3 regions of the Paenibacillus konkukensis genome follow, and region 3 is predicted to be linked to each of the others. Evidence: riboswitches for the same ligand, from Rfam matches in the RefSeq annotation. Region 3 holds a riboswitch; each other region holds the start of a gene.
What was found. Region 3 has a riboswitch for cyclic di-GMP ahead of SK3146_RS08225 (EAL domain-containing protein). Riboswitches for the same ligand answer to the same signal wherever they lie in the genome.
Positions count from the first base shown of each region.

Region 1 (4,232 bases), 460 kb from region 3:
AGCCGCTCCACGATATTTTTGTCGCCGGGGCCAGATACAGCCATTTGCAGGGGCAAACGATGACCCCGGCGGAGCTGGCGGCCTACCCGATCATCTTGCTGGAGAGAGACAGCAGCATGCGCAAATATGCGGACCGCTATTTTCAGGCTCATCAGGTTCGCATTACCCCGGAATTCGAGCTGGGCAGTCTCGATCTGCTTATCCAATTCGCCAAGACCGGGCTCGGCATCTCCTGCGTCACCGGGCAGTTCGCCGCCGAGGAGCTGGCTTCCGGAGAGCTGTTCGAGCTGCGGTTGGAGCCGGCTATACCGCCTCGTCATATCGGCATCGTCACTTTGAAGGACGTTCCGCTGTCTTTCGCGGCGCAGACGATGCTGGAGCTGTGCCTTCAGTCCTAGCAGCGGCTCCAACTGTTTGCCGTTGCCCCTCCTCTCGCGTCGGCATCTGCGCTAATCCGCCCTCATGCGCTTGGGCCACGGCGCCCGTTAGCAGGAATCGCTTCATGCTGCGCCCTGCCGCTTTGCCCGCACTGGGACAGAGCGCAGCATGAACAAATCCCCCAAAAGTGACGTGAAGCTCTGAAGCTTATTCCGTCCGCATCCAGCCTAAGCTGGATCGGTGTCTAACCCTTCCTCTGGGATCGTTCTATGGGTAGACTTTACTTTCGGGGGAGACCCCGGATTTCCACAGGATATTGCTGCGCATCATTTCCTAAACAAAAAAAGCGTCCCCTGCCGCATCCCATATGCAGCAAAGCACGCTTATTCGTTTGTAATCAGCCGCAGTCCCCGCAAATATCCGGCGGCGGTTGACGGCGCAGCTGCGTCAGAGCTGACAAGCTCTAGCCTTCCACCCTGGGCTTCGCCGGATCGCAATTCGGCGGGCGGGTATTAGAGAGGCTCGCCAGCTTAATCAGATAGTAGCATTCTTCCCGCGCCATATGGTCGGGCATCAAGGGGCTGAGCGTTCCCAGCACTTCCTTCGAGAGCGCCAGCTCCTCCAGCTCCCTCAGAAACTCCCGGAACAGCGCCATCTCCAGCTCCACTTCCTTCTGGAAGCGCGCCAGGGCCGGGAACTGCTTCAGCCTGGTCCGCATGTATCCCGCAACTTCGATCGCCTTCAAATAAAAGTCCGTGAAATGCGTTTCGAACGTGCGGCTCAGCTCGAGCAGACGCCGTTCCGTCATATCCAGGTCGGCCGCTATGGAGCCGGCATGGCCCGCCGCATCGGCAAGCCATACCAAGTGATGATGGATTTCGTCAAACACCGGGGCCGGCTCCCCGATTCTCAGAAAGGCGAGCACCCGGATATATTCCTCCGCCTCGTTAACCATATGATTTATGAACGTAGGCGGAAGCGAAATGACCACGCGGCCGTCAAGCGACCGCTCCAGCAGATGCAGCTTAAAGGCCCGCAGCTCCTGCACCCGCCGGAAAGCCGCCTCGCTCAGCTGAACCCACGAAGCTCCGTTCAGCGGACGTCGCGAATCGTTAAGCAACGCGTCGAACGTGCGGATGAAACAAACGGCCCGGCCGATCTCTTCTTCTTCAGAAGGAGCGAGCGCATCTCTGATAAAGCGGGCGTGATCGCCGCAAACCTGCAGCCAGAACGGATGCTCGAATGAAGCGGACGATACGTAAGCAGATGGTTCCACGGAGCTTTCCTCCTTCAGGCGGCTTCGCTCCTTCCGAGCCCGCCTTCGCAGCAATGGTGGCAACGCTGGGCGAATGCCCAGGTCGTTCTTGATAAGCATAGTATGCTTACGCCTCCCGCTTGGTGTCACGTACGGGCAAAAAAAACGCTCCGCAGCCCATCCCTCATTGTCGCCGCACCCGGCTCCCGGCTCGATTGCCCGCCGCTTAAGCCAGTCTTCTCGTTTCCAATCTACAGCTCAAATAATCGTACAGGCTCAAGAACAAATCATTGACAAAGCCGCAGCGAAACGAGAACTTCACTTCGCCGTACCAGTAAAAGCTCAGCAAATGGCTGTTTTTCCCCATGACCATCTCCACGTCCCAACATGGGTAACGCAGGTCGAACACTTCCTGATTCATAAACATTTTCGGGCCTTCGCTCGATAAATAAACGCCGATCATCTTCCCTTCGATAACCGTAAAAAAACCTTCCTTCGTCATAAACTCCCGCTCTTCGTTAGACATCGTCTTTCAACCCTCCGCATTACTTGAATGACGTATCCCACAAACATCGAAAAGACTCCTCTTAGCCTCGGCGGGAGTCCGCTGCATATGCGTATCACCGATCCTTCGGCAGCTGGCTGGCAGAACGGACCGATCCGTTCGATAGCCCCTATAGCTTTGCGTCACAGGCTTTCGCCTGCTTTGCCATTATCGAGTTCGAAATTTGTCAATTCGTGTAACAAAATACGACAACAATAGCATATAAGATACGCATAGCGGAATGCATGTTGCTAATTGACTATTTTTCGCCTGTCTACATGGACTTTAGACTCATTTCTGGCTCGTAATGCCGCGACGATCAAACTATTTTCCCGCAAACGCAACATAGGCTCCGGTCGCAAACGGCGGCTGCCGTCATAATCCGCAAGCAGGATATCTCGCGGACAATGGACCTAGGAGTCTGTCCGATGAACCACGTACTCCTTCGGACAGACTTCTACAGTATGGGAGATAATGTATATCGGACACTGTCTACCAGATGTCCGCGCTCCGTTCGGCGGCAGTTAATATCGTCAAAGACTTGTTCTACGGCAAAAAAAACTCCCTGCCTACTGGCAAGGAGATTTCGGCGATTAGCCGTTTTACTTTAATTCCTCGTTCACCGTGATAACATACATTTGCGTCGGATTCTGATTGACCTGCAGCTGGCCTTGCTCGTCGTAGCCGTCCACGCCGAAATCATTGTCGTTGACAACCGCGATCGTATGTTCGTTGACGACAGCGAGTCCTTCCAGCTTCTCATGCGGATAACCGAGCTTGGCTACATCTACGACCAATTCCTTGCTCACAGGCGCGATGCCCTTCGCCTTCAGCTGCTCGATGCTCAGCGCTTCCACTTGCTCGCTGTCGGCAGTTCCTAACAGATTCGTCGCTTTGGAAAAGTCCGCTTTATAAATTCGCTTCAGCTGCGCTTCGTCGCCGGCGTTTTTATCGCGCTCGTCAACCAGCACCGTATCTTGGCTCAGCGCCGACAGGTCGCTGATGACAATATCTTTTTGCTTCACATTCCGGAACATCGAGGCGTCCTCGGCAATATACAAGTATTCTCCGACGACCGTTTTGCTGCTTAAATCCATTTTGAGAATACGCAGGTTGCGCGATTTTTCCCCGGTTTTCTGATCGGGAACGGCCATCGGGCTTTGAATCGAGGTGTACAAATACCGGCCGTCCGGAGAAATCGTCACGCCCTCGAAGCCGCGGTTGGCGATGCGGTTGTTGTACGCCGCAGGCAAAATATCATAAATATCCGTCTGCGCTCCGGCAGCCAGCAGCTTGTCCTTGGCTCCTTGCGGCACATAACGGCCCAAGATCGTTCCGTCTCGCTTCACCTGCAAAATCGAAGGGCGGTATTCGTCGGACAGCCAGAATGTGTCGTCGCTCGGGCTGTAGGCAATGCCTTCAAGGTCCAAGCCGTCCGGGTCATAGCCCAGCTTCTTCGTTCCCGTACCGTCGTAAGGCACCTCGTCGCCTTCTTGTAAATTCGGCATGCCTGTGACATCGGATGTACCGGTATATACGTCCTTCCTGCCGTCGGGCAAATGCAGCTTGATCGTCTCCAGCACCTCGATCGTGCCGTTGGCCGCCTTGATCTTGTACATTCTCGGAACGTACGTGTCGTCCGGGAAGGTGCGAAGCTTGTCCTTGCCGAATTCGCCGTTCGGCCCGCGGTCTGCCATCGTGTAGAAGACGTCCTCCGGATCGCTGGGCATATGCAGCAATCCTGAGAATCCCCCTTCCTTGATGCTTCCTGTCAGCTCGGGCGGATTTTTCCATTCATGTACTGCGGCAACCTTCGGCTGGTCTTTCAGACGGATCGATTGAGTCCATTCGTTCCATTCCACCTGCTTGCCGAGCGCCTCGCCGATCGCGCGCAGCGGCACATACGTGCTGCCGTCGATCACGACAGGCTCCTTATCCATCGAAACGGCTTGTCCGTTCGAAAACACATTGAATTTCACGGCTTGCGCCTCCAGCTGCGACTGCGCCGCCTGAACCGACGACGCGCCCGCCAACGCGCAAAGCGCAAGTGTCGCG
Region 1 is NZ_CP027059.1:2,357,545-2,361,776, forward strand. It holds gene SK3146_RS10095 (LysR family transcriptional regulator) at 1-398, shown strand, start outside; gene SK3146_RS10100 (DUF2935 domain-containing protein) at 842-1,654, opposite strand; gene SK3146_RS10105 (hypothetical protein) at 1,860-2,159, opposite strand; cyclic di-GMP riboswitch class I at 2,264-2,354, opposite strand; gene SK3146_RS10110 (esterase-like activity of phytase family protein) at 2,780-4,232, opposite strand, start outside.
Region 1: linked by a shared signal. The riboswitch ahead of SK3146_RS10105 (hypothetical protein) and the one ahead of SK3146_RS08225 (EAL domain-containing protein) in region 3 are both predicted to bind cyclic di-GMP.

Region 2 (4,232 bases), 3.2 Mb from region 3:
CTCTCCGGCATGCAGCGCGAAGCTAGTAAATAATAGCAGCTGCCGGCTTCGGGCTAACCAACCTTCCAAAAAAAGGGATGAGAAAACCAAACCAAGGCAACGCAAATAAGCAGAGCTCCCCGGATCTGCATCGTCATGCCGTCAGCAAGGAACTCTACTTCTTTTTAACATGAAACCTACTATACACGAGAAGCTGCGCAGTCATCCAGCAGAACATATTGCCAGATGTGCGAATCCGGAGAACAAATCCCCCAAAAGTGACGTGATGCTCTGAAGCTTATTCCGTCCGCATCCAGCCTAAGCTGGATCGGCGTCTAACCATTCCTCTGGGATCGTTCTATGGGTAGACATTCCTTTCGGGGGAGCCCCCGGATATCCACAGGAAATGGCTGCGCATAATTCCTAAACAACAAAAAAAAGAAGCCGCACAGGGCTTCTTCGATTCAATTGCGAACCGGCTGCATATCGCAAGCGGGGCGGTTCGGAAAAGTTAATATAAAGACCGTTTTTTCTTCCGAGCTTTGAAAAGTAATATCTCCCTCGTTTTTGGACATAATTTGCTTGCAAATGGCAAGCCCGAGCCCCGTACCGTTCGTCTTGTTCGTTACAAACGGGGTAAACAGCGTATTTGAAATCTCAGCCGGGATGGCCGGACCGTTGTTGCTTATGTGGATGGAGATGCCCCAGCTTTCTTCAAAGGCATGGATCTCCATTTTTTTCTCATGCTTGATCTCGGACAGCGCGTCGATGCCGTTGTTGATCAGGTTGTTCAAAACCTGCTGAATCGCCAGCCTCTGGCAATTGAGCGTCAAATGGTCCGCTATGCTTATCGATAAATGAACATTCTCGTTGATGAGCCGAGGGTTTAGCAGCGACAAGTTGTATTCGATCATTTGCTTTACCGGGATATGGGCCATTTCTTCTTCAATAATGGGCCTTCTGGAAAAGCTGAGAAATCCGGTAACCTGCATATGCATATTGTTGCATTCTTCTTCAATAAATTCCAGATAGGCATCCGCTTTCTCACGCGGCAGCGACTGAATATTGGAACGCAGCAGCTTAAGGAAGCCTTTGATCGAAGTAAGCGGATTCCTAATTTCATGAGCCATGCTCGCGGCCATTTTGCCAAGCAGGTTGATTCTGTCGTCGTGAAGCTGATGAATCGCCATGTCCTTTTCTTTTAAGGACGACACGGTTCTTTGCCAATAGCCCTCGCAGAGCTGTGCCTCGAAATAATCGATGCGCATGCTGATCGCCTGGAGCAAATCCTTCGGCGCCCAGTCTCCGCAATACGCAAAAAAGGCTTGGCGCCAACGGTGAGAACAGTCGATAATATCAATAATTTGCAGCTTAAGTTCGGAATACCTGGCACACCAGTCCGGAACTACGGCTTGAAAAGGATGGGCAGCGGCCGGAATATGAATATCCAGCAAATAATCGAAATACCGGTCGCCGTTTCGCTGCAGCTTCTCGATCCCGGCAAGCCCCGAAAGCTTGATGGCTCCCCGCAGCCAAAATTGCACGATCTGCGGCTTCGAATTCCGTATTTTCTTCAGCAAAGGCTCTTCGTCCATGATGAAAACCCGCCTATAGTTGAATTGTGTGATAATATTTAACTTATCATAAAGCTTCACACACGCCAATGCTCTATTTAACAGTTTTTTTATACATTTTGTCTCTTGCTTTGCATGAATTTATGCTGATATGTAAATATTGAATTCGCCGATCGTGTCAATTAACAACGGGATGCTGAACACTTGCCCTCCCCAAGCGTACGCGGTGCCGTTAACGAGATGAGGCGGCGTTATGTCAACTTCGATCCCCTGCTGGTACAGCAGCGTGCTCGCATTGCCGCTGATCATATTGCCAAGCTCTCCTACGGCACTCTGACATAGCTCGTCAAAATGGCTAACGGGATATCCTCCCATCATGCCGGAAACCATACGGAAAGCTACCGTCTCCGGAAACCCGAATAAAACGTCTTTGCTCATTTGCCCCATGATGCCGATTTTAAGCCAAACGTAGTCCTCGGTATAGTGAATCGTTTTCACACTGAGCTGCCCTACGACAGGTTTAATCTGGATCAACGTTTCGATGACATGAAGCGATGAAGTCAAGAACGGATTGACGAAGTTTGCTTGCACACAATACAACCCCTTTTCAAATGAAAGTTATTTTCCCGAGAAAAAAAACAGACTGCCCGAAATTGGGCAGTCTTGTTCTACAAAGACCGGAATATAAGCGCAATTTCGGTAACCCAGCCGCCATAGAATGGTTCCTTAGGCCTGTGGCTTTGCGTCCTTACCTTTCGATAAGTTTGCCGTTTTTCGATTTGTCATGATAGCTTCCACGGAAAATACGTATCAAACTAATCCCATTGTAGCATAGAAGGTAATAAAATAGTATCATTTTCCGATATCATTGCCGCAAAAAAACATGACTTTACGACTACCGCCCTCCCGGAAAAGTAAAATAACCCCACAAAGTAGTGGGGCCTTGACTTCGAAGCTGATTCAGGTATTTTGCGGGGAGCCCCGAAAACAAGCTATTCTCCGCCCAGCGACCGTTTGGAGAAAACGAGCCGATAGACGGCCCAAATCATCACAAGCGCGGCAGGCACCCATAAAAGCCGAAGCCCGTACAGATGAATGAGTTTGCCGGCTTCCTCCACATGGTCTCCGGCCAAGCGGCCAGCAACAAAGAAGATCAGCGTCCATACCAAGCCCGTCGAATAGGAAATCAAGGCATAGCGCCGAAACGTCATTTTATTTATGCCGACAATATAAGGGGTTACATGCCTGACAACCGGGAAGAAATAGCTGATCACCAGCGCCATGCTTCCGTACTTTTCGATCAGACTCTCGGACATGCTCAAATATTTGTCCATCTTCTTCTTGCGCTTCAGCTTCTCGATCACCGGACTGCCGACGAACCTTCCCAGAAAATAGCCGAGGGACAACCCGGAAATAACGCCCAAATACGTTAACGCAAATGCCGGTATAACATGCAGCAAACCGCTGGCTGTTGCAGCGCCGCCTGTCATGACGATAACTTCATCGGGAATGGGCATGCCGACGATGCCTAACCACAGAGCGAAAAACAAAGCCGCATAACCGAATTGTCCGATCATGGACAGCAGCGAATCATAACTCATGAACGATCAACCTCTCTTGCGGCAAACATAGACAAAAGCCGGGGGCAAATTAAACGGCACAAAGTCGATCGTCTCCATATCGAAATCGCCGCTGAGCTTATGCTTCATCTGCAGCGAATACTGGAACGCGATAAAATATCCCCCCGGCTTCAGCGAAGCCGCCACTTCCTTCATAATATTATCCCGCAGTCCCTGCGGGAAGTTAAAGAACGGCAGACCGCTGACAATAGCGTCGAGCTGGCCGATGCCCTCGGATTTCATCGCATTTCGGATATGGCATGCGTCGGCGTAACAGGCAGCTCCCGGATACTTCACGGCAAGCTGGTCGCGCAGAATGCCGTCCTTTTCAAACAGCAGCAGCTTGGTCCGCTCCTTCAGATTGACTTGAATTTGCTCGGTTATCGCCCCGGTGCCGGCTCCGAGCTCCGCCGCGGCGCCCACTTCATGCCAAGGTATATGCCGAACCATTGCTCTAGCCAAAAATTTGGAGCTCGGCGTGATGCTCCCCATCTGCTTAGGGGAACGGAGAAATTTATGAAGGAATAGAAACTTTTCCTGAACTAGCGCATTGACATCAATCATGGTGGGAACCTCTCTTCATAAGATTACTCTTTTTTTGATGCGTTCACAATTTTATCACTTTTCACATTAAGCATACAAATTTTGGATGAACTATTCAACAGTCCGCAGGCCGGGATTTTACTGGACTTAAGACCAGGTTGTCTTCCGGACTGCTTTTCGGCATTCATTCTAACAACATATGTTAGTTTTAGCCATGATATAGGGCTTCAGGAGGAGTTGTCCCAAAAACAACATATAAAAACCCCCGTAGCTTTAACCGGCTACCGGGGGCGTATGGTTGACTGACACCACTCAGAGCTATCAGGTTGTCGTCTTCGGGCGCAGACGCATGCTCATTGCTTGCTCCTTCTTCCGGTCCCGGAGGCCGAAGCATCGCGTGCCAGCAAATACCGGTGCATATGCTTGCCTCCAAGCCAGAAGCACCACGCCGCAAAAGGGATGACCAAGGCGTAGAACAGCAGCAGATGCGTTCCTAAATCCGGCGAAGGACCTTCTT
Region 2 is NZ_CP027059.1:6,656,416-6,660,647, reverse strand. It holds gene SK3146_RS28925 (sensor histidine kinase) at 444-1,574, opposite strand; gene SK3146_RS28920 (chemotaxis protein CheX) at 1,695-2,144, opposite strand; cyclic di-GMP riboswitch class I at 2,249-2,332, opposite strand; gene SK3146_RS28915 (DedA family protein) at 2,546-3,154, opposite strand; gene SK3146_RS28910 (class I SAM-dependent methyltransferase) at 3,161-3,736, opposite strand; gene SK3146_RS28905 (hypothetical protein) at 4,069-4,232, opposite strand, start outside.
Region 2: linked by a shared signal. The riboswitch ahead of SK3146_RS28920 (chemotaxis protein CheX) and the one ahead of SK3146_RS08225 (EAL domain-containing protein) in region 3 are both predicted to bind cyclic di-GMP.

Region 3 (4,232 bases):
ATCGATAAGATTATTTCCGAGAAGCAGAAGCAGCTGGACAGCTGGAAAAGCTCGGCGAAGTAAGACCAGAGCTTCGGCATTGCAAGCAGGTTGAATGAACGCCGTTCGGCGGCCTTACGGACCGCTGAACGGCCATAGGAGGAACGATCGTTCATGAATGTAATCTTGATTACGCTGGACAGCTTGAATCGGCATTATTTGAAAGCATACGGCCAACCGGCCGGACTGGATGTTCTGACGCCGAATTTGGACCGGTTGGCGGCCCGTTCGGCCGTGTTTGACCGGCACTATTCAGGCAGCTTGCCGTGCATGCCGGCCAGGAGGGAGCTGTATACCGGCACGCAGGAGTTTCTGTGGCGGTCATGGGGACCGGTGGAGCCCTTCGATCTGCCGGTTGCGCGCGCTGCGAACCGCAACGGGTACGTCTCTCAGTTTATCAGCGACCAGTTTCATTTCTTTCTCGGCTACAGCCACGGCTATTATGACGACTATCACGGGTTCGAGCTGGTGCGCGGACATGAGCTGGACCCTTGGAAAACGGCTCCTCTGCAAGCGGAAGACGAGCCTTTCCTGAAGCAAATCAGCTATCGAGAGGGGGCGCCGAAGCCGTTCAATCGGGCGATCTACGCGAAGAACGTCAGAAATTTCCGCCGGGAGGAGGATTTCTTCGCTCCGAGAGTGTTTACATGCGCCGAGCAGTGGCTGGAGGACAATCATATGCATGACCGGTTTATGCTCGTCATCGACAGCTTCGATGTGCATGAGCCGTTCCATAATCCCGACAGCGTTGCCGGCATGTATACGGATGAGGATACCCATGATCCCGATCTGCCGGTATGGGCTCACTCGGGACGCACCGACAAGGGGCACGGGCAATTGAGCGAGCGGCAGCTTGCTTTTGTCCGGTCGCAGTATGCGGCCAAGCTGTCGCTGACCGACAAATACCTCGGCAAGGTGCTGGATAAGCTCGACGAGCACGGGCTGTGGGATTCGACGATGGTCATCGTCACATCGGATCACGGCCACTATCTGGGCGAGCGCAATCTGATCGGCAAGCCCGCTTACAATAATTACAACGTGCTGGCCCATATTCCGCTGATGATCTGGCATCCGCAGGCGGCGCAGCAGGGCAGCCGGATTCCGGCCTTGACCTCGACCGTCGATATATACGCGACGATCATGGAAGCGATCGGAGAACCGCAGCGTCTCGGGCACGGGCGCAGTCTGCTTCCGCTGCTGAGGGGAGAGACGGATAAGGTAAGAGACTGGGCGCTGTACGGTTATTTCGGCGGCGCGCTTAACATCACCGACGGCAGGCATACGTATCATGTCGCTCCGGACGAGAGCGTGCCTTTATACAACTACTCTACGATGTACATTAATCCGGCGGCGTTCTTCCTTCCCGGTTATGTGCCGGAGCAGGTGGAAGCCGGACGGTTCCTGCCCTATACCGACGCTGTCGTATGGAAATACGAGGTCAAGTTCCCGCCTGAATTCGCCAGCTTCCGAAAAGCCGGCTATGCTACCGAGCTCTATGATACGGAGCGGGATCTTTGGCAGGAGCATGATCTCCTCGGCAGCTCGCCCGAGCTGCACGACCGCATGAAGGAGCTGCTGCGCTCCGCCTTGTCCGAGCTGCAGGCGCCTCCCGAAGCGTTCACGCGGGCCGGCGTTGCGGCCGGTTAGAGCAATCCGCTATTATCGAAACTCCCGCCTCGTTTGAGAGGTTGGGAGTTTTTTTCGACAAAATCCGAGTAAATTTCCGGCTATTATGTAACAACCTGTTGAAAAATTTATATATTGTGAATATAATGGTTTTACAACACTATGCAATTAGGTATTTTCGATTATTGAAATAGTTCTATATACCTAAATTATCATCATTTATCTAACGATAAAGGCAAACCTTTTGAAAGAAAGGGACGCAAAGCTATGGGCCTAAGGAACATCCGTTCTAAGGTCGCCAAGCCGCCGAAATGGATGTTCTATGGACATCATCCGTTCGGGTGGTGTTTTATTTTTTAACTGAAAAACCTATTTCTTCTAAAGGAGCAAAGATGGTTGATTATAAACATTTAGTGGAAGACTCCATTGCCGGAATGTTTTTTATCCATAATGAAGCGTTAACATTTGTCAATAATGCGTTCACTTCCTTATTCGGCTACGCTTCTGTAGAGGATTTTTATGCCAATCACCGGTCTTTACAGGATTTGATGCCGTTAGAATCGTATCGCACCTTATTCCGGCAGAAGAAACAGGTTGGTTCCGGCAAAAAACAAGCCCAAGACCGTTACATGATCGAGTGTTATCATCGCGGCGGGCATTCGATTTATGTTGAAGTGTTTGCAAAAATGAACCGTCAAGACGATGAGGTGACCATTTATGGAACGATGATCGACGTTTCCGATTCCATCCATATGCAGCGAGAGCTTCATATGAGTGAGCAAAAATACCGCTCGCTCTTTGAATACAATACCAACTTGATTTACTCCTTTGATTTGGACGGACATTTCGACAGTATGAACCCGGCCGTTACGGACACGCTCGGCTACAGCTTTGACGAGCTGATCCATATGAATTTTGAGAAATTCATCCATCCGGACGATTTGACGATGACTTTGCAAAACTTTAACGAAGCGAAAACGTACGGACGCCACTGCTCTTACGAGGCAAGAGTGATACATAGATCAGGTCAAATCCGGCATACGCATATCATTAATATCCCGATTTATATCGACGGGCAAATTACCGGCGTATACGGAATCGCCCGAGATATTACCGAATTGAAAAACTACATTGAACAAATTGAACGGCTGGCTTACTACGACTATCTGACCGGATTGCCCAACAGGCGGTATTTCGAGCAAAAAAACGCCGAATATTACAGTGAGCGGCGGACGGCAACCTTAGCGCTGATCGATCTGGACGGCTTCAAAACGATTAACGATACGCTTGGACACGATATCGGCGACGAGCTGCTGAAGGAGTTCTCCCATCTTCTGCTGAGGGTTTGCTCGTCTTCGGATTTATTCGTTTCGAGAATAGGAGGCGACGAGTTCGCCGTAATAGCTCCTGACGACGCCGGATATCCCAGCATTCTCCGGGTTGCGGAAGAGCTGCTGGAGCAGCTGCTAAAGCCGCTGCACGTCAATGAGTTTGAGCTGTACATTGCAGCCAGCGTCGGAATATGCAGCTCGATCGGTCAAGAAACCGCTCCCATGCAGTTATTCAAACATGCGGACATCGCTTTATATAACGCCAAGGCAGCCGGTAAACGAAAAATTTCCATCTATTCTCATTTGAATGATGAGGTAACGTTAAAGCGCTTTACGCTGGTCCGCGATATTCAGCAGGCCATTGCAGGCAAGCAATTTTATTTGGAATATCAGCCGCGGTACGATATCAAAAACCAAAGAGTCACCTGCGTCGAAGCCTTATTGCGCTGGAAGCATCCATCTTGGGGGATTGTTCCGCCAGGCGAATTTATCCCCATTGCCGAGGAATCGGGACTGATCGTCGAGCTGGGGAAATGGGCGCTGCAAACCGCTTGCCGGGAAATCAAGCCGCTCGCCGAGGCTTGGGACTTTAATTTATCGGTAAATGTATCCGTCGTACAGATTATGAACCAGGAGTTCGTTGCCACCATCAAGCAAATATTGGAGGCGGAGCGGTTCGATCCCCGCAGGCTCGAGCTGGAAATCACCGAATCGGCGCTGTATAACTCCGAGGAGAAGATGAGATATTTTCTGGACGAGCTGAAAGGGTTAGGCATTCAAGTTTCGCTGGACGATTTCGGAGCCGGCTACTCGTCGCTGAGCTTTATTCAAAAATACGCCATCGATACGGTAAAGCTGGATAAAACGTTTGTGAATACCCTTACGGTCAATGATCGAAACGCCAAAATTTTCTCGAGCATCGTATCCTTATTAAAGTCGCTGGAAACGAATGTGGTGGCCGAAGGCATTGAAACGATCGAGCATTACCATTTTTTAACGAAAAACGAGTGCGACGAGGCGCAGGGATATTTATTTTCCAGGCCGATTCCTGTCCATCAATTAATCGAAATGGTGGTCGAGCTTCCCCATATTTGCAGGATTTCGTCTGCCTATAGACCGGCCTCGGAGCAATAATATCGTTCAGATCGCCGATCCGGGCTTACAAGGAAAATAATGAAAAGGAGCAGGTTGCGTGATGCTAAAAAATATAACTATCGGAAACAAACTGCGGTTTCT
Region 3 is NZ_CP027059.1:1,893,213-1,897,444, reverse strand. It holds gene SK3146_RS08235 (ABC transporter substrate-binding protein) at 1-63, shown strand, start outside; gene SK3146_RS08230 (sulfatase) at 154-1,686, shown strand; cyclic di-GMP riboswitch class I at 1,890-1,976, shown strand; gene SK3146_RS08225 (EAL domain-containing protein) at 2,058-4,130, shown strand; gene SK3146_RS08220 (methyl-accepting chemotaxis protein) at 4,192-4,232, shown strand, end outside.